DNA from 3 places in the Effusibacillus dendaii genome. Region 3 is predicted to be linked to each of the others. Evidence: riboswitches for the same ligand, from Rfam matches in the RefSeq annotation. Region 3 holds a riboswitch; each other region holds the start of a gene.
What was found. Region 3 has a riboswitch for S-adenosylmethionine ahead of skT53_RS17725 (methylenetetrahydrofolate reductase). Riboswitches for the same ligand answer to the same signal wherever they lie in the genome.
Positions count from the first base shown of each region.

Region 1 (7,729 bases), 520 kb from region 3:
TAAATGCTGCGATTGAAGCGGCAAGGGCAGGTGAACATGGCAGAGGATTTGCAGTGGTTGCCGACGAGGTACGAAAACTGGCAGAACAATCCGCGCAGTCCGCTCACCAAATTGAAGATTTAATTGGTACAATCCAAAACGAAATCAAAAGTGCGGTTCGCGGTATGGAAATCGGCTCACAGGAAGTTGCGAAGGGGATTGAAGTGGTCCAGGTGGCGGGTGATTCTTTCGATAAGATTGAAGACTCCGTGAATCAGGTGACCACCCAAATTCAGGAAGTTTCTGCTGCTGTACAAGAAATGTCAGCAGGAGCCGAAGAATTGGTAAAAACGATTCACCGGATTACAACCGTTATGGAAGAATCAGCAAGCGGTATCCAGAATATATCGGCGACGTCCCAAGAGCAATTAGCCTCAATGGAGGAAATTGCCTCTTCTGCGAGTACCCTATCAAAAATGGCGGAAGAACTGCAGAAAGTAGTACAAAAATTTAAGTTGTAAGCAGTGGAATAAGAAATCAAAAGCGCACTTTCAAAGAGGTTGGCGGAGGTCAGCCTCTTTGAAATTTGTTTCGTATTTTTAGCGCAGTAAGCGCATGATTGGTTGTTGTCCCATTATTCGGGGGTTCGGATTTTACTCTTATTTCCGTTTTATGCTTTATTGCAATTGGGCAGCTCTTCTAAGATTATGTACCCATATTCCGAACCCTATCCAGGGTTTAGTGCCGACAAAGCCCCTATACCGGCTTCGACCTAAACCGTACTCGGGATTGTAGGACGACCTCTATGAGTTAGATGCTTTTCTGTAAATGGCTGAAGGAAACGTTTATTGTCTAGTAAAACGTTTTGAAAATACTATAAGTTTATGCCAGAATACGATATCCTTGGTATAAGATCCAGTCGGGAGAGGATACCAATGGCCGCCTACTATAAAAAACCTGTACTTGTACTTTCAGAAGAAGAACAGACTATGCTTCGACAAATCAGTCAATCTCGAACCGCCCAAGTTTGTCACGCTGAACGTGCTCGTATGATATTGCTTGATGCTGAGGGCCTGAGTGTGCCCAAGATGGCTGCTCAATTACACACGAACGTACCTAAGGTAGACCGCTGCCGCGAGATTTGGACATACCTTCTATTTTGAGTCATTTTCGTTACATTTCGTATCAAGCTTTTCTCCCTGTCGTTGGCCATTGACGGTGAGCCTCCCGAAATCAAGGTCGATGCGAATGTTTTGAACTCAGGACTCTCTTGACGCACCGGCAGGTGCGAGTATACTCGATCGTTCTGACCGTAAATGGTATGCTACGCCCAACTCAACCTACACTCGTATGGCTTTTACTGGCATCAACCCATTTTCTATATGCTGCTGATAGAACGATTTAGGTGATAAATAATGCAAACTTGAGTGAATTCGCCGATTGTTATAATACTCCTTGTATTCTACGACGGCTCGATATGCTTCTTAATACGTTTGAAATTCGTATCGAGATAAACAGTCTTCCTCAAACCAACGATGAAATGCCTCCCTGTGATATATCCATATTTGATATCCACTTCCCATAGCTGATTGGGGGCTGTAATGTCTCGGTTCCTGGATAGATGGATTTCCTTTCCCGTTGGGGTTTTAAAATATCCAGCTCTTTACAGAGTCGATAGACTCGTTTCTTATTGATGACAAGGCCATATTCCTGTCGTAAATGATGTGTGGGTTTCATATATCCATAGGAATATCCGTCACCTGCGATCGCTTCCATGATCCATTCCTTGATCTGTTCATCACTGACTTTCTTGCCTTGTTTTGTGAAACAATATCCTGGAATGGGGCGACCGACGGGTTTCGAATCGTGTTTTTCTTTCTTCTTCGGCGGCTGCAACCAGTTATAATACGTGGATCGAGAAACCCCACAATGCGGAGTACGATGGAAACACTGTACCCGTCCGTGATCCACTTATGCGCTATTTTCAAGTCTGTCAGCAAGTGAGGGTTTTTCTTTTTTACGAGATCACGCGAGATGGCAATTTCTAACTCCTTTTCACCTCATAGTTTACGACAAAGCAATTGCTCTGTTTTTTCATAATTGTAAAAGTACTCCTCCTGCTAAACTTCACAACCTAGGCCTGGTCGCACCGAAAGTTGAGTAATTTATTAAAATAAAATTTTATTCCAAATATTACCTTTTAAAGAGGCGAAACAAAATCTGTAGCAGGATTTTGGAAAATAGCAGCGAATGATTTACAAAAGGCGGTGAAAATGATGGACATATCGTCACTCCAATCTCAAGTTCAACTGTTGCTGCAGAAAAAGGCTATGAATATGGAAACAACAAACATGCAAAATCTACTGGCAGCGTTGCCGCAGACTGTATCGATAAACGAACCTGGTAAAGGACAAAATGTCGATATTCGAATTTAAAAACAAGACGTACTGCGAAATGACAGCATCGTGAAAGCGGTGCTTTTTATTTTGCAGGTATTTCATACTCAACAAAGGTATATAGTTCAGTAGACGTGCAACAAAGAATTACGATGAAATGGTTCTCCAACAAAAGGTACAAGTCAAGGAAAGAGCTGTGAATAGCGTGATTAAAAGCCTCGGGTGGATTGTAATTCCACTGCCGGTTTTGGGGGAGGGTGATAATATGTGGTGGTTGCATGTGGGAGTCTCATTGTTTCTGGCATTCTCGGACTTGCTCGGGGTCAGCGGAGCCGTTCAATCCCCTAAAACATCGCACAAGTACATAAATGCAGCCCATGTTTCAACTCACAAAGCAAGCGCTTATACCAAGAAAAACCATACCTATGCAAGCCCATATTACCGTATAATCGCCAGTCACACCAAGATACGGTATCGCGCAAGGTAGCAAAGCGGTATGGCTCACGACTTAGTCCGGGGATTTTTTCATAATCCGAGACTACTAGAAGTCCGGTGAAAAAGCCCGCCTTAGCAGGCTTTTACCACGGGTTTGCCGAATTGATACTATAACAAACCATCGAAAGAGTGATTGAACATGAAAGCTCGTAAGTCATCGGCCATCCAGCCTCAGATGTTCCAATTTGTGGACATGGACGAACTGGTGCCCAAAAAGCATATCCTGCGCCAACTGAACGAAGCGCTTGATTTTTCCGTTGTCCATGACTGGGTGGCGCCGCTGTACACGGAACGTACCGGCCGCCCGGCGGCTGACCCGGAGCGGATGGTTCGATTGATGCTGCTTTCCTACCTGTTCAACCACTCCGAACGGGAATTGTATCAATTGCTATCTATGCATGCGGGCTATTTGTGGTTTTGCGGGCTGGATTTCGAATCCGTTCAGCGACCGAGTCCGAACCGCCCCTCCCTTCCGGATCGAACGACCTTGGTTAAGACCCGCAAATTGTGGCGAAAGCATGGGATTTTCGAGCAAATGATGATCCATGTTGTCGATCAGTGCATTGCGGCTGGCTTGGTAAAACCGGACGTCCACGCAGGGGTGGACGGATCGCAGGTACGAGCCAACGCATCCGTTCACAGTCTGCAGGAAATCACATTGGCCCCGGTGCATTCCATTGAGGAGTACTTGTCAGAATTAGCTCGTCAGGATCAAGACGAAATGCCTGTGGACCCGAAAAAGGAGGATTCCGATCCCCCTCCGTCGTCCTCCGTAAGGTCCGCTTCAGAGACGACACGCTTACAAGAAGAGGCTGTCCATGAAGACTTTCACGGTAAGAAGTTTTCCAATGCGACACACCGAAGCGTAACCGATCCGGACGCCCGGTTATACAAGAAGAGCAAAGGGCAGGAAGCCTATTTGCGCTATTTGGTCCATAACGTCGTCGATGTGACTTCCGGCGTCATTTTGTCAACGCAGGCAAGTCTTGCGGCGGGCACGGCGGAACGGGAGATCAGCCTTCGACAACTGACAGCCCTTCGTTTTCAACATCCGACGATTCGGATTCGCACCGTATCCGCCGACAAAGCATATGGAACCCCGGAATATCTTGGCGCATTATTTGCACAAGGGATGATTCCGCTCGTTTCGCTTCGGAATCTGGAACTGGAACCGATCCCAACCTGGAAGAGACAAACCCATGAGGCGGAAAAACAGCAAAAAAGAGAGGTCAAAGTACAAGAAGTTCTGATCAAAAACAAAGCCAAACGAATCCAACTGGAAGGCAAGTATCGACAGATCCAAAAAAGGCGTACTCGTTGCGAACATGCCTTTGCAGAAGCAAAAACGGTGCACGGGCTGGATCGTGCACGGAGTAGGGGTCTGGAGAATATGCAAGAGCAGACACTGCTGACCGCCATCGTCCAAAATCTGAAAAGGTTATGCCGGTTTAAGAAAAAACGACCTCAAACCGGTAGTTTGGCATGCCAAAATCCGGAATCCGTGATCAGGGAAGAAACTCTAACCTCTGCCATTTCCAGGTTATGTTCAGCTATTTTTTCGTGCATAAGGCCATTCCACACCGTAAACCGGCATTTTTCACCGGACTTCTAGGACATAGCCTCGTATGTCTAAAGTCTAAATGCTACTCTTTGAAAGCATATAGTTTACTTATCGAGGAACTGTTCGATTTTTGTAAGTATTTCTTGCATCGATCTTTGCGGTCTTGAAGTTTTAAAGCCCAAGATCTACCAGGATGTATTACATCCCAAAGAGACCGTTTCTGGTTGTATCGGCCACTCCCTGGGTCGTAAAGTACACTGCCATCCAAACGAACCAACATGTTCTCTCCACCGGGAACCCCATGATCCCCAGCCTTCAATGTCTTAGCAGGTTCGTCCAATAAACTTCCTGTATGCCCTGGGTATACTCTCGCACCGGGTCGATATTCATGGTTAGGAATCATATTGCCAATGTCCTCAAATTCAGGATTAGGCAGGACGGTTTCCGGATATGTAATTTGAAGTAAAATGTACTCTAAATATGTACTGAATGATTTCCTAAGCAAACCCTTTACATTTTCAATCAAGATAACTTCCGGCCGTATTTCTCGAACGGCTCGAATCATTTCCGGAAACATATCCCTTTCATCTAGGTATCCCTGATGTTTACCGCCAATGGAAAAAGGTTGACATGGCGGACCGCCTGCTAGTAGATTTATTTTTTTCAGCGTAAGGAGAAAAATCAAACTTACGAATGTCAGTTTCAAATAGCGACCAGTTGATCACTGCCTGATTGCGTCTAATTGTATTGCAAGCATCTTTGTACCTTCGAGAATATTCGAATTGCCCTATTCGTTTTTTCTTACGATTCCAAAATTCCCGAAATGGACCCGAGAGGTTGGTGAGGTGTGTCTTAGTGGTCGTCTCTTCTTAATAAATGACCGGAAAGGTTTCCAACTTTCTTTTTTCACAAGAGGGGCATGTTATTTCATGCAGGTTTTTCGCTGCACCAGGAAGGCGTTTTTGGAGTGGTTGATGAAGGAGCAGGTGACGAGATTGTACAGGTCGTGCGTTTCTTGTGGAAACGGGCGAAAATTCAGTCAGGGTGACCCATATAATCATGGATCAAAACATCACGAAGAACCGCCATTTGTCACCAAGGTACATTATATTATCAACCGATCAAGCAAAAGGTCGAATTCGATCCAATTCAAAATAGAGATAGCATTAAAATTTTTTGTTGAGTTTTGTTGGTAATTGATATATACTGCGGTTGATTAAACGAGATGTAAAACCAAATAGATTTGGTTACTTCTTCTTATCAAGAGAGGCGGAGGGACAGGCCCAATGAAGCCCGGCAACCGGCCCTGCAGGCAATCAGCGTGAAGGGTATGATGGTGCCAATTCCTTCAGAACCTGAGGTTCTGGCAGATGAGAAGGGACGTTAAGATATCCCCTTTTTCGTTTGCGAAAAAAGGGGTTTTTTCGTTTGAAGGGGGTGGAACATTGATTCAGTTACAGAATCTTCATAAGGAATACCGGGCGGGGAAACACTCAATTCCGGCTCTGACAGGAATTAATATGAATATAGAGAAAGGCGAAATCTTCGGTGTAATCGGTCATTCGGGCGCAGGGAAGAGTACACTGATTCGCTGTATCAATCTTTTGGAGCGGCCGACATCTGGAAAAGTAATTGTAGACGGTGTCGACCTGACTTCACTGGATGCCCGCAGTCTGCAGGAGCAACGGCGCTATATGGGGATGATTTTCCAGCATTTCAATCTGCTGTCCTCCGCCACAGTTGCCGAAAATGTCGCGTTTCCACTGGAACTGGCGAAACGGCCAAAGGTCGAAATCCGGCGTAAGGTGAACGAACTGCTTGCACTTGTGGGGCTGGAAGCCCATCAGGATAAATATCCTGCGCAGTTGTCCGGCGGGCAGAAGCAGAGGGTGGGGATAGCCCGGGCATTGGCAAACGACCCCAAAGTTTTATTATGTGATGAGGCGACTTCCGCTCTGGATCCCCAGACCACAAATTCGATCCTGACTTTGTTACTGGATATCAATAAAAAACTTCACATTACCATCGTGCTGATTACGCATGAAATGCATGTCATCCGATCGATATGTGACCGCGTGGGGGTGATTGACGGCGGGAAAATTGTAGAGATGGGAAAGGTGGCTGATGTTTTCCTTAAACCGCAGCATTCCACTACCCGTGAATTTATTGAACAGGTGGCGGATTTTGCGGATTTGCAGGAAGCGGTGGTACGGGAAAAATCAGCCGAACAGCGTACGATTGTCCGGATCACCTTCCTGGGTGAGCAAACCTACCAGCCCATTTTGTTCCAGACGATGAAGGAAACCGATGTGCCGTTCAGCATTCTGCAGGGGACGATCTCCCGCATGAAGGATACACCGTATGGACAACTGGTAGCTGAACTGGAAGGCGACGAAAGCAGGGTGGAAAACGCAGTGAAAATGCTTCGTTTGCACGGACTCGATGTGGAGGTGATCGAATGGGCTGGCTGAGTTTTCAGAATCTGGACTGGCTAGAGATCGGCACAGAAACGGTAAATACCCTTTCGATGCTGGTTTGGTCGACATTCTTTGCAATCGTCATCGGATTGCCGCTGGGCGTGCTACTGTTCCTCACTTCCCGTGGACAACTGCTGCAAAACCAGACGTTTTATTCGATCGCTTCCATCGTTGTTAATATTTTGCGGTCCGTACCCTTCATCATCCTGATGATTTTGCTGATTCCCTTTACCAAAATCATCATGGGAACTTCGATGGGAGTCGAGGGAGCCATCCCGTCGCTTGTGATAGGAGCGGCTCCGTTCTTCGCTAGAATGGTAGAAATCTCTCTGCGTGAAGTGGATCGGGGAGTCGTGGAAGCAGCCCAATCGATGGGCGCCACCAACTGGCAGATTATCTGGAAAGTGTTGCTGCCGGAAGCTCGACCAGGATTGATTGCGGGAATTACAATGACTACTGTCGCCCTTGTTTCTTACACGGCAATGGCGGGTGCAGTGGGGGCAGGCGGTCTCGGGGACCTTGCAATCCGATACGGGTATCAGCGTTTTCAGACTGATGTGGCAGTCGTCACGGTGATTATTCTGCTGATGTTGGTTCAGATGATACAGACATTTGGCGATTGGTTGGTGCTGCGATTCAGCAGAAAATGATCCACCAAAGTATAAGTTTGGCAGAACTGAATTAAAATGGAAGGGGAAACAGAACATGAAAAAATGGCTTGTGCCTGCATTGTCCTTAACACTTGCATTCTCTCTGGCGGGATGCGGCAAGAAAGAGGCAGCAGCTCCGGTTCAAGGTGCGGACAAAAAAGAAGTGACCGT
Region 1 covers NZ_AP023366.1:2,822,469-2,830,197, forward strand. Annotated here, with positions in the region: gene skT53_RS15050 (methyl-accepting chemotaxis protein) at 1-500, shown strand, start outside; partial or broken gene skT53_RS19250 (IS3 family transposase) at 1,320-1,448, opposite strand; gene skT53_RS19255 (IS3 family transposase) at 1,504-1,950, opposite strand; gene skT53_RS15065 (putative motility protein) at 2,253-2,414, shown strand; gene skT53_RS15070 (transposase) at 3,010-4,482, shown strand; gene skT53_RS15075 (DNA cytosine methyltransferase) at 4,514-5,137, opposite strand; gene skT53_RS18905 (hypothetical protein) at 5,351-5,479, shown strand; SAM riboswitch class I at 5,686-5,808, shown strand; gene skT53_RS15080 (methionine ABC transporter ATP-binding protein) at 5,877-6,902, shown strand; gene skT53_RS15085 (methionine ABC transporter permease) at 6,890-7,558, shown strand; gene skT53_RS15090 (MetQ/NlpA family ABC transporter substrate-binding protein) at 7,614-7,729, shown strand, end outside.
Region 1: it holds a riboswitch for S-adenosylmethionine, as region 3 does, so the genes downstream of both, skT53_RS15080 (methionine ABC transporter ATP-binding protein) here and skT53_RS17725 (methylenetetrahydrofolate reductase) in region 3, are expected to answer to the same signal.

Region 2 (7,729 bases), 1.6 Mb from region 3:
AAAACACAAGTTTTGTAATACTTTGGGTAGAAGAAGGCAACCAGGCAATCCGAACCGCAATCAGTCAAATGAACTCGATTCAAAATACTGTAAGTGGATTGGCCAAGGTTATCACGGGGCTTGGAGAACGCTCTCAAGAGATTGGGCAAATTGTAGAGGCAATTACCAGTATTGCTTCCCAAACCAATCTTCTGGCACTTAACGCTGCCATTGAGGCTGCACGTGCGGGAGAGCACGGTCGTGGATTTGCAGTGGTGGCTGATGAAGTACGCAAACTTGCCGAACAATCATCTATCTCGGCACAACAAATCTCTGAATTAATTGCAACAATTCAAGAAGAAACGAATAAAGCCGTTGAATCGATGGAAAGAGGCACAAAGGAAGTATCGGAAGGTATCACAGCCGTTAACTTGGCTGGGGAATCGTTTGAACAGATTGGACACTCTATTACAGATGTTAGTTCCCAGATGCAAGAAGTATCCGCCGCATCAAAGCAAATGTCTACAAACTCACAACAAGTAATTAAATCAATAGATACGATTTCCGAAATCACAGAATCTACCGCAGCGGGTGCACAGAATGTTTCAGCGGCATCGGAAGAACAACTGGCCACAATGGAAGAAATCACTGCTTCAGCAAATGCACTGGCGCAAATGGCAGAGGAACTTCAGAAAATTGTAATGAAATTTAAGGTATAGGCGTATCAGACAGAATGCACACCTTCTCTCATGATGAGTTGTAATTTGTCTCGGTTATAGGTGTCACTGCGTTTTCATTTACTTTGTAACGAGTTGTAACTGAGTTGTTTAATTTAAACCCACCAGAGCGGACTGCTGCTTTCATCAAACTGTACCGTTTGATTTTAGAGCTGCGTCCGCTTTGATGATGTTTCTTAGCTATTCACTTTCCCCTTACGCCGTCTGCTCCTCAAAGATCGCCGCCCAGCCTTCGGTCGATTCGAAAATCCGGATCGCCTTCACCTTGCGGTCATCCATCAGGGTAAACCAGTGACGGGTGCCGTTCGGTACAGAAATCAGGTCGCCCGCTTCCAGTTCTACATCAAAGAACACGCCGTCTTTCGGACCTTTGATCGCGAAGATGCCGTGACCGTCTACGATGAAGCGGACTTCGTCCTCACTGTGATGATGCTCTTTCTTGAACATGTCAAGCAGTTGATCCAAATTGGGAGTTTTATCAGACAACACCACAATGTCGGCCGACTTATATCCTCTTTTGGCTGACAGCGCATCGACTTCCGGTTTAAACAACGCAAGAATTTCTGATTTCTGTTCGTCCGTCAGCGCGTACTCTTCCTTGAGATTGCCCTGCAGCCGGGAAATATCCCATTTTTCATAGATAATGCCTTGCTCTTCCAGATAGGCCTCGACTGCATCCGGATTTTCAATTCTTTCATTTGTTTCGTGAAAACGAATTTGTGCCATACGATTTTCCTCCCCAGAATATGAATTTATTTAATAGATAATTTACAGCGCAGTCGCAATTGGCGGAACCGCCAGCGGCAACGAACCGTTTCTTGTTACCGATACCCACAAAAACTGATAGTGAAACAAAAACTCAAGAGCTTCCACATGACGTTTCGCTTCAAACGGAGTTCGCCCCCATGCGTAAATGCCATGTTTGCGGATCAGCACACCAGGAACCCGTGGGTCCAATCGGTTACCAATTTCATCTGCCAATCTGGGAATGTCCGCAAAGTTCTCAATGATTGGAACTTCGATAACGGCCCCCTCTTCCCATATACCCAGGCCCTTGATAAGCTCCATCTGGGACAACGTAACGTTCCCTTCGTGGAAGTACAGCTCTGAAATCAGGTTGTTATATACCGTGTGTACATGCAGTACTGATCCTGCGTCTGTTAACTGATAGATTTTCGAGTGAATAAGGGTCTCGGCAGACGGGCGCAGCCGGGTTGGTTCGATCGGTTTGCACTCCTGATCAACCGCCAAAATATCGTCCAGTTGCAAACTTTCCTTATCTTTGCCGCTCGCGGTCACACCGAAAACCAACGGATCGTCGCTCAGTTTAATCGACAGATTGCCCGCCGTCGCCGGCAGCCACCCTTTTTGCGTAAAATTGTCCGCAATCTCTTTTAATTGCCTCGCAATTTGAATCCGGTCTTCCTGATAGAATTGATAGTCTGTCATGCGGACACCCCCAATTGCAACAATCGTTCAATGCATGCTTTAACGTCCCCAAAATCGGTAAACGGCGCAAGCGTGAGTCCTTCTTCTCTGCACCTGTCCAGCAAAAAGGAACGTGCAATCACAAAATCGGCCTGTCTCGCCGCTTTCAGATCGGTGATACTGTCCCCAATCACAAGGCGTGTAAATCGATCGGCCGGATACTTTCGCATAACCGAAGGTTTACACATCCCGCAACCCCCGTCACATTTGTCGTCACAATCATGCGGCCACAAAATGCGAATCGTCTCATCCGAAAAGTCTGCTTGATTGCAGTAGATTTGCGAGATTTGGTAAGGTGCCAAAATCGGCTCCACAAAAAAATCGATGCCGCCGCTTGTCACCAACAGTTCCACATTATTTCCACGGCAATATTCGACAAACTCGCCAAATCCTTCACGGATTCTTGCCGTCTGTTTTGCATATGCAACCAGTTCATCCCGCTGGCCGGAGGGAATCATGGAAAACAGTCTGCCAACCCCTTCCTGCACCGAAATTCGTTGCGATAAAATATCGTCCTTCGTTAATTCCCATCCATCCGGTGCAAACCGCTCCATTACGGAAATGATCATATCTCGTTCGGTAATCGTCCCGTCAAAGTCACAAAAAACGACCATTTGCTTGCTAAAAATCTGATTGCCATCTCCCAATTTACTTGCCTCCCCACAACTGGAGTGCCTTCGCCAGTTCATCACTTTCGGTTGCTGCTTCAGCAAGTGTTCGGCCTTTTAGGACCGCTTCAATCGCTGCCACAAACGCCCGCCCGCCGGCTGCCGATCCGTCCGGATGCCCGTGAATGCCGCCACCCGCGTTGACGATTTGATCATTTCCGAGATCCTCATACAGCTGCGGCACCAACGCAGGATGAATCCCTGCGGAAGGGACAGGGAACGACCGTTTGAGGGCAAACGCATCCATGCGCAATTCGTCTGCAATCGCCAACGTCTCTGTGCGTTCCATGGCAACCGAACCATAGGCGGAAGGATACAGCACAAAATCAGCCCCTGCCATTCGCATCAGTTTCCCCAGCAGAACGCTGGCTCGTATACCGTACTGTGGCGCTGGATACACAGCACCCGACAAGGCGGGATGCGCCATGATCGGAACTGTAACGGCCGGATCTCCCGCCAATCTGTGCAACACATCATATCCATATGCCAACACATTCAACAGAAGGGCACTGGCGCCTGCCTCAACAGCCCGTTTCGCTTTTTCCACGATTTCCGTAACCGGTCCGGTCAAATTGGCCGCATACAACACCTTTTTGCCCGTAACAGAGTAAGCCCTTTCCGCCTCTTTCGCACACGCTTCGATTCGTCGCTCAAACGGGGCATACGTATCATCAAAGAAAATTTCATCATCTTTCACAAGATCAACGCCGCCGATCGCCTGCTGATAAAACAGTTCCGCCAATGTTTTCGTCTCGTAGCCGATGCACGATTTGAAAATCGACATTAACAGCGGCCGGTCATATACACCTAACCGCTGCCGGATTCCTTCGATGCCGTATTTCGGTCCCGGAAACTGTTTTACAAACGATTCCGGAAACTGCAGATCGACCAGCTTGATCATCCCGTCCATCGACAGCTTGCCGAATACAGTAGTCAACAACGCGGGAATTTCAGCCGTAAAGTTGCATACCGGGTACCCGATTTGCAAAATCGCCTTTCGATTCCCCGCCTCGTCTTCCCCCAGCTCTTCGACAGATACCACCTGCCCGAGGTGTTTTTTCATCTGTTCTTGCCGTTCAGCAGGCAGATCCGTCCAGGAACCGACTGTAAGTCCCACCGCAATCCCCTGCGCTTTTTTATAAAAATCGCCCGCCTGCTGGTGCACCAGATAAGAAGCCATTACATAATCGTCAGACACCCAATCCCCCATAACAACCTCCCCTTTCTGGCAAACTGATAAAGCATTCGCCGCTCCGCACCCTAAAGAAAACTTGGCTTTCGCCAAGCCTTTGGTGTAGGCGAAAGCCTCGTTGTCTTGCGCATGGATGCGCTGATGCCGACGTTGCGACGACCATGGATGGTCTGGTGTCGACGATGCAACATGGACGTTGCGTTTTCGTCGACCGACACGGATGTCGCGCTTATAGTCGGCCTTCCTCTATACTATCGCACGCTTCAAAGTTATACTTTCCGACAGTGAAACAAAAACGCCTCTATCCTTTGAAAAGAGGCGTATCGCTAGTCGTTATCGCGCCTCTCATCTCTCAGAACCAAACGATTCTGCAGGAGTTAGCACCGTGGACACCCTGTCTAACGGAATTCCAGTTGCTGCCGATCCGTCGCCAAAATATGTCCGGTTGCCGGGCTTCATCGGGCCAGTCCCTCAGCCTGCTCGTGATAAGAGTTTTTTATTTTAATTTTAAATGTACAATAGAAAACGGCAGGAATCAATATACGATCTTCCCCAACCGCTCAACAGCTTCCCGCAGGCGTTCTTCCGAATCCAAAAGTCCTACGCGCACATATCCCTCGCCGCTTTTGCCAAATCCAATACCGGGGGCTACCACCACATACGCCCGTTCCAGTGCCAGATCGGCAAATTCGATCGAACTCATGCCATTCGGAATCGGAATCCAGGTAAAGAAAGAACCTTTCGGCTCTATCACGTCCCAACCGAGCTCGCGCAGTCCGCCGATAAATACATTACGCCGACGCTGATACACGTTCACCAATTCTCTTACACAGTCCTGCGAAGAACGCAATGCCGTGATCGATGCCCGCTGGATGGCCGGAAACAAAGACACAAAGTAATGGTCCTGGATCAGATTGAGCAACGAGATAATCTCTTTATTGCCAACTGCAAAGCCTACCCGCCAGCCGGCCATATTGTATGTTTTGGACATCGTGTAAAATTCGACCCCAACTTCTTTTGCACCCGGCGCCTGCAGGAACGACACCGGTTTCAAACCGTCAAAGCCGATCGCCCCGTACGCATAATCGTGTGCCACTACAATCTGGTGTTTCTCCGCCAACGCCACCGTTTCCTGAAAAAACGATTCCGGTGCGGTTGCAGACGTGGGGTTGCTCGGATAGTTTAAAAACATCAATTTTGCCCGCCGCAGCACATCGTCCGGCAGACTGGAATAATCGGGCAGAAAATCGTTTTCCCGCAAAAGCGGCATCATCACCATTTCACCGCCGCTCATCGCCACGCCTGACCAATAATCCGGGTAACCGGGATCGGGAACCAGACATACGTCGCCTTTGTTTAACAAACATTGACTAATCTCAACCAAGCCGACTTTTCCGCCAAACAAGATAGCCACTTCTGTCTCCGGTTCAAGCGAAACGTCGCATTCCATTCTATACCAGTCGGCAACTGCCTCTTTCAGTTCGAGCAGCCCGGAAAACGGCGAATAGCGGTGCGTTTTTGGATCGAGTACCGCTTCCCGCATGGATTCCACAATATGGGCAGGTGTCGGCAAATCAGGATTGCCCTGCCCCAGATTAATCACGTCATAACCCTCTGCTACATAGGAAGCCGCTTTTCGCGTCAATTTCGAAAAGAACTGTTCCGGCAGCCGTTTCAGCCGTTCCGCTGGCTGTACCAACATTTGCACCCCATCCTTCCACAAACCGTCCAAGATCCAAATCTTAAATCATAAAACTCAAAACCGCAACTTTCTCCTTCGAATCGCAATCGACTGAACAATTCCAATCAACATGAAGTTAGTTAGCAGGGAAGTCCCCCCATAGGAAACAAACGGCAGCGTAATCCCGGTCGCAGGCATCAGCGCCAGGTTCATACCGATATTCTCGAAAATCTGGAATCCAAACATCCCCATCGCGCCGACAATAATATAGGTGCCAAACGAATCGGTCGCCGTACTGGCAATCTTCATCATCCGCTGCAGGAGAATAAAGAATAGAATAATTAAAGTCGAGGTCCCGATGAATCCAAAATCCTCCCCGATCGCCGAAAAAATCATATCGGTTTGCTGTTCCGGCACGAATGCTCCCTGCGTTTGCGACCCCGCCAGCAAACCTCTGCCAGGCAGCCCGCCATTGCCGATCGCAATAATCGCCTGATAAACTTGATATCCCCAGTCACCCGCCGATTTCGGATCGATGACCACCACAAACCGTGCCTTTTGATACTCTTTCAGCGGCAGCAAATGAACAAATTTTAAATAATAGGGTTGAAAAATGGTAATCGCCGAAAAATAGGCGGCAACCAGCGCCCCGCCCAGACCTCCAAAAACCCATAACCATTTGCGTTTCAACACCAGAATCATCATCGCGCAATAAAGCCCGATCATGACCAGTCCTTGTCCCAAATCTGGTTCTACCATAATGAGCAAGAACGGCAGCAGCCAAATAGCGGTAATTCGGACAAAATTTCTCCACGTAAGCGATTCTTCCCTTTCGTTCATCTTTGACATATAGGAAGCCATTCCAATAATCGCGACCAACTTTGCAAGCTCAGATGGCTGAAGCTGAAAACCAGGCAATTGAATCCAGCTCTTCTGTCCGTTAATCGCTGGAAAAAACAGCACCGCTACCAACAGAACCATTGTAACCCCGTAACAGATCCAGGAAAACCGACTGTTATCAAAAATCCGATAATCGGTCAATACGAGAGCAAAGAAGATCGCAAAACCTAGCGCTTGCCAAATGATTTGCTTTTTATAGTAATCTTCCAACCCGGATCGGGGAATTGTCGCCGAATAAACTGCCAGGAAGCTGATGACTGATATCGCGATCAGGACCAATAGCATAATAAAGTCAAAATCTCTCGCATGTCGCTTCAACCAGTCAAAACTGACCACAATCTCACCTGCTTTCCCAATTCATCCCTATCGCTCTATGACACATATGACACTATTATATACGAATCGACATCCATTTTGTTGTGGGGGATTTTTGAAAAAATACCGTTTCCAAACGGCAGATTGTCCTTTACTTTACCAGCGCTTTTTTGAGAAAATTCGATTGGAACTGTGTCAGGGGGATACATATGTTTGTATTGGATTTCGAAAATGAGCGCATGATCTTCAAAAATCCGCAAGAAATATGGGTTGCCAATACGTTGGAAGAAGTCATTCCTTGTTTGAATCAAGTTCAGGAAGCCATTAACCAGGGTTTTTATGCAGTGGGCTATATTGCCTACGAGGCAGCGCCGGCATTTGATCCAAAACTTACTGTAAAAAATGGAAACCGGATTCCTTTGCTTTGGTTCGGCTTGTTCAAGGAACCGTCAGCAGACGAATTTTCGATTACTGACAAAGAATTCACGCTTTCCGAGTGGGTGCCTTCAATAGGTGAAAAGGAGTATATCCAACATATTGCCGCCATCAAAAATGCGATTTCCAACGGTGAAACCTACCAAGTTAACTACACGATCAGGCTTCGCTCCCGGTTTACAGGATCGGATGTTGCTTTTTACAGCCATTTGCGCAAATTTCAACAGGGAAACTATTCCGCCTATCTCAATCTTGGGCGTTACCGGATTCTCTCGGCTTCACCCGAACTTTTCTTTAAAGTGGAAAACGGAAACATCAAGGTAAAGCCGATGAA
Region 2 covers NZ_AP023366.1:1,444,909-1,452,637, forward strand. Annotated here, with positions in the region: gene skT53_RS07840 (hypothetical protein) at 1-7, opposite strand, end outside; partial or broken gene skT53_RS07845 (methyl-accepting chemotaxis protein) at 33-698, shown strand; gene skT53_RS07850 (1,2-dihydroxy-3-keto-5-methylthiopentene dioxygenase) at 912-1,442, opposite strand; gene skT53_RS07855 (methylthioribulose 1-phosphate dehydratase) at 1,485-2,165, opposite strand; gene skT53_RS07860 (2-hydroxy-3-keto-5-methylthiopentenyl-1-phosphate phosphatase) at 2,162-2,818, opposite strand; gene skT53_RS07865 (2,3-diketo-5-methylthiopentyl-1-phosphate enolase) at 2,853-4,082, opposite strand; SAM riboswitch class I at 4,407-4,556, opposite strand; gene skT53_RS07870 (pyridoxal phosphate-dependent aminotransferase) at 4,600-5,766, opposite strand; gene skT53_RS07875 (FtsW/RodA/SpoVE family cell cycle protein) at 5,821-6,981, opposite strand; gene pabB (aminodeoxychorismate synthase component I) at 7,170-7,729, shown strand, end outside.
Region 2: it holds a riboswitch for S-adenosylmethionine, as region 3 does, so the genes downstream of both, skT53_RS07865 (2,3-diketo-5-methylthiopentyl-1-phosphate enolase) here and skT53_RS17725 (methylenetetrahydrofolate reductase) in region 3, are expected to answer to the same signal.

Region 3 (7,654 bases):
CTTGCATGGCGGAAACGATGCTGCTTGCATTGGAAAGAAGGTATGAGTGCTTCACACTGGGTCGTAATATTTCAATCGAGCAAGTAAGAGAAATCGATTCAATGGCGAGAAAGCACGGATTTAAGCTGGCCGGTTTCCGCTCATTCGAAAGACAGCTGACACCAGAGATGGTACGAGCGATTCGGCAGCAAACAACGCTGCAAGCCGGTGTCGGTTCAGGCCAACCGGAGAGTCGTCAGTAAGATTTTTACAAAAAATAATTGACAAATAATTGTATAGTTTGGTATATTAATCGACGCGTGAACATCGCTTCGCGCTGAACGGGGTTTTGATCTGGTTTAGGGGATTTCATACGGACGAATCAACTGAGGAAACTGGATGGGGACGAATCCCATTTTTTATTCATGGCGAAGCGAATTCGTCATGCACAGGCAGGACAGCAAGGGTGGCTGTCAAATTCGACAGCGCAGGTGGGGCTGTCGAACTGGCCGGTCGTTTGCTCTGCTGAATACAGCGGGTGAATGGCTGGCCCTTTTGTTAACTAAAAAGCTTTGTGCTGAGGAGACAGGGTTGCCGTCTGCACGGTATATGCATTAAACGGCTCTCTTACCGTGTGACCGAAGCCGGACACGGAACGGTGTATCACATACGCTGCAAATCACTTGTTCCGAAACGGTTCGTTTTCGATCTACACTATGAGAGCCATGCATGCGAGCCGAAGGTTACGGTCTCCTTTCTTGTGGCCGTGGTGGAGCATTCTTTGTATTGACAACTGTACAATTCATAAAGTAATCTTAGACATATAATCTATTTGAATAGTGTGGAACCGCTCTTATCAAGAGTTCGGCTGAGGGACTGGCCCGATGAAGCCGCAGCAACCGACTTTACGGGAAAGCAGGCAGCCAGGGCTGCTGCTGCAAATGACCGTATGTAGCACGGTGCCAATTCCGACGAGAATCTGATTCTCGAAAGATGAGAGAGGGTTGCTGGCGATACATAGCAAACCTCTTTCTCCAGAATGAGAAAGAGGTTTTTGTATGTGGACCCTCGCAGAGAGAGGTTTCAGGGAGGAGCGTAAAGATGTACCAAATTCACGGATTAAGAGAGAAACTGCAGCTTGGCAAAAGTGTTGTGACAGTCGAATTGGAGCCGCCGAAAGGGGCCGATCCGATGCCGACGATGCTCACTGCGAAACATCTGCGGGGGTATGTGGATGCTGTCAATATTGCGGATTCGCCGATGGCGACGCTGCGAATGAGTCCGATTGCACTGTCTCATATTGTACAGCAGGATCTTGGGTTAGAGGCGATTTTTCATCTGACCTGCCGCGACCGAAATATTCTGGGCCTGCAGTCGGAGCTTTTGGGGGCCGCCGCATTGGGCGTGCGGAACATTCTGACATTGACGGGCGACCAACCAAGCCGGGGCGATCATCCGGATGCACAGGGTGTATTTGAAGTCGATGCGATCGGGCTTGTGAATATCGCCAAGACTTTGAATGAAGGACAGGATTTGGCGGGTAAATCGTTGAATGCGAAAACCGATTTTTTTATTGGAGGAGCAGCGAATCCGGGTGCGGAAGATCAGGAAGTGGAATTTTCCAAGCTGCGGGCCAAGACCTCAGCTGGTGTCCGGTTTGTGCAGACACAGCCGGTGTTTGACGTAGAGACGGCGCTTCGTTATCAGGAACGGGTCGAAAAAGAGGGACTGCCTGTTTATGTGCTGTTCGGGATTCTGCCGTTAAAGAGCGGTAAGCAGGCGCGATTCCTGAATGAAAAAGTGCCGGGAATCAGTATTTCTCAGGAAATTATTGATCGCGTGGAAGCATTTGGACGTGAAGCAGGCGTGGAAATCGCACAGGAACTTTATCATGCGCTGAAACCGCATGTGGCGGGGGTCCATCTGTATCCATTGAACAATTTGCAGACCGTTTATGACGTGCTGGACATCCGGGTGGATCAGTCGGTAGCGCTGTAAGCCGGAGGCTTCTTATCAGGAAACATATCCTTTCCCGCATCACAGGAGTGGTGCGTTGAAACACATAAATGAGGTGAAGTAAAACGCCCTGGAACGACTGGTCATTCCAAGGCGTTTTACTATCTTAGCCGATAGAAATTTATATATTTTATCCTATTGACATAAGATACTTTGCCTCGCCTGCGCTTGGGCCTGGCGAACCAAGTTTTCTTTAGGGCAAAATTGTGTATGATATAATTTAATATAGAAGAAAGAGTTTGCACAAAGCGAAGGGTGATAATCGTGAGTTCGCCTATAAATCATCCAAAGCGGAAGTATAGTTATCAGGACTACATGAACTGTCCAAATGAAGAACGCTGTGGAAGGTAAGACAGACGAACAGATTACGAATGTCGTACAGCCTGATATCACTGTGGTTTGTGATCCGAAGAAATTGGACGACAAAGGATGTAAAGGAAGTCCTGACCTGATCATTGAAATTCGCTCCCCATCAACAGGAAAGATTGACCGTTGGATCAAGTATAAGTTGTATGAGTCTGCAGGAGTTAAAGAATACTGGATTGTTGAGCCAGCCAACAGTACAATCGAAGTTTTTACCTTGAATTTGAAGGGTTGCTATGAATTGAATGCAGTTTATGGGAAAGAGGACAAGGCAAAAGCTGGTATTTTCGATGATCTGCTGATTGACTTGCAATTGTTTTCAAAGAATAATAATTTACTACGTCCTAGCGGGCTTAGAAGAGCTTTTTGGGACGTTTTGCCGTTATTGGGATAAACTTTAATTTGTATCGTGCGGGTCCAGGCATTATTTAAATTGATGAGGAAGTCAAACTGGCGGACACCCGGTGGGGAAAAGAAAATTCGCGTTTAATAACGCGAATTTCCGGAGTAGAGATAATGATTCACTTTATTTGGCCGCTTTGCTCGGAGCCGGAACCGGTTGACTGCTGTTCTGTTTCAAGTGCTGCACAAACTGTCCGATTCGGCCAAGCGCTTTTTGAATGTTTTCGGTAGAAGTTGCGTAAGAACAGCGAACAAATCCTTCGCCGCCTTCGCCAAAAACGTTGCCTGGCACGACGGCGACACCGTAGTGTAAAAGCTGTTCCGCAAACTGTTCCGAAGTCAAGCCGGTGGATCGAATGTCAGGAAACGCATAAAAAGCGCCTTTTGGCTCGTGACAAGCCAAACCGATATCACGAAATCCTTTGACAATCAAACGGCGTCGCTGGTCGTATCGTTCGACCATGTGGCGCTTTTCCGATTCGCCGTGCAAAAGCGCTTCCAGTGCGGCTTTTTGTCCCATGATGGGAGCGCACATGATGGTGTATTGATGAATCTTCAGCATTAAATTCAAAATTTCGGGCGGTGCGGCAGCATAGCCGATTCTCCACCCGGTCATCGCGAACGCTTTCGACATCCCGCTGATCACAACGGTTCGTTCTTTCATGCCAGGCAGTGATGCGATGCTGACATGCTCTCCTTCGTAAGTCAACTCTGCGTAAATTTCATCTGAAACCACGAACAGGTCATGTTCGATCACTACGTCGGCAATCGCCTGCAAATCCTGCCGGGTCATGATGGCTCCCGTCGGATTGCTGGGGAAGCAGAGAATCAGCACTTTTGACTGAGGCGTAATTCTCGCCCTTAGATGTTCCGGCATCAGACGAAAGTCATCTGCCGCGAATGTGGGTATGCCAACCGCACGACCGCCCGCCAACACCGCGCAGGGACGGTAGGACACGTAGGCAGGTTCCGGAATCAGAACTTCATCTCCGGGGCAGATCAGCGTGCGCAGGGCGATATCGATCGCTTCGCTGCCGCCGACGGTGACCACCAATTCCTCCGGGTCGTACTGCAGATCGAATTTTTGCAGGTAATCGGCGATTGCCTTTCGTAATTCGGGCAATCCTTTATTGGATGTATACGTGGTAAATCCGCGTTCCAACGAGTAAAAACAGGCCTCCCGCACATGCCACGGAGTTACGAAGTCAGGTTCTCCCACCCCCAGCGAGATCACATCTTCCATTTGGTTGGCCAGATCAAAAAAACGGCGAATGCCCGATGGGGGCAACGTTTGGACAACGGGAGACAGTCGATCATAGAGGGAACTCACGGCGCGATCACCAGCCGTTGATCATCTTCGTGATCGTCAAAAATGACGCCGTCCGATTTATATGTTTTTAAAAGAAAATGGGTAGTCGTCGAATTGACGTGTTCGACAGTTGACAGCTTCTGGGCAACAAACCGGGCCACGTCTTGCAAATGATTTTCTTCTACGATCACTTGAAGATCATAGGCGCCTGACATAAGGGAGACAGACTTGACTTCCGGGAACCGGTAAATTCGCTCTGCGATCGCGTCAAAACCGACCTCGCGCTGCGGTGTCACTTTCACGTCGATGACGGCGGTTACTTTTTGTTTTTCTACTTTGTCCCAGTTGATGACAGCCGAATAGCGGAGAATCACTCTTTCTTTTTCAAGCTGTTGAATGATGGAAGTTACTTCAGCCGTTTCGATGCCTAGCATCGTCGCGATCGTTTCATGCGAAAGCTGCGAATTTTCATGAAGCAGGTGAAGAATTTGGTTGCTCGTGCTGTTTATGTCCATTTCAGTACCTCGCGTATCCTAATTGTCTTTTATCTATTATGTCAAAACTTCTCGAAAGGAGAAAGAGATTTTGGGAAATTTTTCGTTTTTTTTGCGGGGAGGCCGTCTCGTTATTTCTGTTATAATAGGGAACTGCAAGGTAAAACGGGATAACGTCCGCGTGCGGAGAGTGGGGTCTGGATGAGTTCAGTTCGAAAACCTTTACCGAAGATAAGCGGGCTGCTGGTCGGCGGCTTTATCGCAGCTATTGCCTGTCTCGCTGTATTTGCCAATTTGGCGGAAGATGTGATAGAGCCGGGAACCATCTCATTTGACCAAACGGCCGGCGATTTGCTGCGAGGAGTTGCTGCCCCTTGGTTGACCAGAGGGATGATCGCGGTAACCGAATTGGGCTCGTTATATGTGCTGCTTCCGCTGTTTGTCATAGTGGTCGGGTATCTCTGGTTCCGATTGCACCGCTTCTGGGAAGCGATGATGTTTGTGATCAGCGGTATCGGATCGCTCGCCCTGAATGTGATTTTAAAGCAGCTGTTTCAGCGTTCCCGGCCCGACCTGCAGCATTTGGTGGAAGCGGGCGGATACAGTTTCCCGAGCGGTCATGCGATGGTGGCGGCCGGATCTTATGGGATGCTCGGCTATTTGATCTGGTATTTCCTGCGAAAACAAGGCAGGCCCAATTGGTATGTGCCGATTTTAACGGTGGCGTGGGTACTGCTGATCGGAGTAAGCCGGGTGTATCTGGGTGTTCATTACGCAAGCGACGTATTGGCGGGCTTTGCAGCGGGCGGTTTCTGGCTTTTGGCCTGCATTTTTGCGCTGCATTTGATTCGTTACTATAAATCGTAGGGTGAATGTAAGTTCAGTAACAGGAATCTACCGGATTGGTGATGGGAATGACAACACGCGAAAATATCAAGGGAAAATTGGCGCTGCTGCCCGCCAAACCGGGCGTCTATCTAATGAAAGACAAGCATGGCGAGATCATTTACGTCGGCAAGGCAAAAGCGTTAAAAAACCGTGTGCGCTCTTATTTTGCAGGATCGCATGACGGCAAGACACAACTGCTTGTTTCAAACATTGCCGATTTTGAATATATTGTGACCGATACGGTCGTGGAAGCGTTGATTCTGGAAAACAACCTGATCAAAAAGCACACACCGCATTTCAACATTGCGCTGAAAGACGACAAGACGTATCCGTACATTAAAATTACGAACGAAGAGCATCCTAGGCTGGAGATCGTGCGGCGGGTCAAAAAAGACGGCGGGCGCTATTTCGGGCCTTATCCAAACGCAGGCGCCGCGGCTGAGACAAAGAAACTGCTTGACCGGTTGTACCCGCTTCGCAAATGCGTGAAGTTAAAACCGAAAGTCTGTCTGTACTATCATATCAACCAATGTGTCGCGCCTTGCGAATTTCCGGTGGATCCGAATGAGTATGACCGGATGGTCAAGGAAATCAGCCAATTTTTGAATGGCGGGCACAACGTGATCAAACAGCAGTTGACAGAAAAGATGCAAACAGAAGCGGAAGCGCTCCATTTTGAGCGGGCGAAGGAACTGCGTGACCTGATTCAGCATATTGACAAAGTAATGGAGAAGCAAAAGATCGACCTTGGCGACACGGTCCACCGCGATGTGTTTGGCTACTATGCGAACAAGGGCATGATGTGCGTCCAGGTGTTTTACGTTCGCTCCGGCAAGCTGATTGAGCGTGACGTAGCGATTTTTCAGCATCACGGCGAGGAAAAAGAAGATTTTCTGTCATACGTCACCCAGTTTTATTTTGAAAATGCGGATCTGCCGAAAGAGATTTTGCTGCCGATCGGCCTTGATACCGATGTGATCGAAGAGTGGCTGTCGGTTAAAATCAGAGTGCCGATGCGGGGCGACAAGAAGCAGTTGGTCGACATGGCCTGTGAAAATGCAAGAATCGCCCTGGAAGAGCGCTTTAAAATGATGGACCGCGACATGGACCGGACGGTCCGCGCGGTACAGCAGTTGGGTGAAATTCTTGCGATTCCAACGCCGGTCCGGATCGAATCGTTTGACAACTCGAACATTCAGGGAGCCGACCCGGTGGCGGCGATGGTGGTGTTTATCAACGGCCAACCGGCGAAAAAAGAATACCGAAAATACAAAATCCGTACCGTGCAAGGTCCGGATGATTACGAGTCGATGCGGGAAGTAATCCGCCGCCGGTTTATCCGCGCTTTGAAAGAAAAGCAGCCGCTGCCCGATCTTATTGTCATAGACGGCGGCAAGGGGCAGATTCATGCGGCGCTTGACGTGTTGGAAAATGAGCTGGATCTCGAAGTGCCCGTATGCGGATTGGCGAAAGACGACCGTCACCGCACCAGTCAGCTTTTTTTCGGGCATGAACCGGACCCGCTGCCGATTGATCGTTCGTCACAGGCATTTTATCTGCTGACGCGTATTCAGGATGAAGTGCATCGCTTTGCGATTGCGTTTCATCGCAATACGCATGGGAAAGAGGCGATTCGCTCGGTGTTGGACGACATACCGGGCGTAGGGGAAAAGCGCCGCAAGCAGCTTCTGAAACACTTCGGGTCGCTTGATGCGATAAAAGGAGCGCCTGTCGAAGAATTCCGCAAGATCGGGATCGGCGACAAACTGGCTCGGGAGATTTTGCAATTTTTGCGGCAGACGTGAAGAATTTCGGAAACCAAACATGAAAATATAAATTGTGGACAAAAATATAGAAAAGCTAAAAACTTCCCAATAGCGCCAGAAAACCAGAAGACGGGAAGTGACCTGCTTGTCCACGGAACGATTGATTTCATTGGTTGCTTGGTTGATTATGGCGTACTTGCTGTGGAAATTTGTGCCGCGCAATAAAATCCGGGAAGCGCACGTTATTTTTCTGTTTAAACAGGCGATGACGTGGGTTTTTGGCCTGATGGTGGCCCATTGGGAGCTGATTGAATATCCTGTGCGAATCTTCGCGGGGGGAACCCAAAGCAGTTTTACGTATGACTATTTTATCGATCCGTCGATCGCTGTGTTATTTAACCTGCGCTACCCGGAAAACGGAGGGAGATGGCGAAAAT
Region 3 covers NZ_AP023366.1:3,337,651-3,345,304, forward strand. Annotated here, with positions in the region: gene skT53_RS17720 (shikimate dehydrogenase) at 1-242, shown strand, start outside; SAM riboswitch class I at 830-979, shown strand; gene skT53_RS17725 (methylenetetrahydrofolate reductase) at 1,081-1,977, shown strand; gene skT53_RS17730 (Uma2 family endonuclease) at 2,324-2,752, shown strand; gene skT53_RS17735 (aminotransferase class I/II-fold pyridoxal phosphate-dependent enzyme) at 2,885-4,090, opposite strand; gene skT53_RS17740 (Lrp/AsnC family transcriptional regulator) at 4,087-4,584, opposite strand; gene skT53_RS17745 (phosphatase PAP2 family protein) at 4,765-5,430, shown strand; gene uvrC (excinuclease ABC subunit UvrC) at 5,478-7,256, shown strand; gene skT53_RS17755 (CBO0543 family protein) at 7,363-7,654, shown strand, end outside.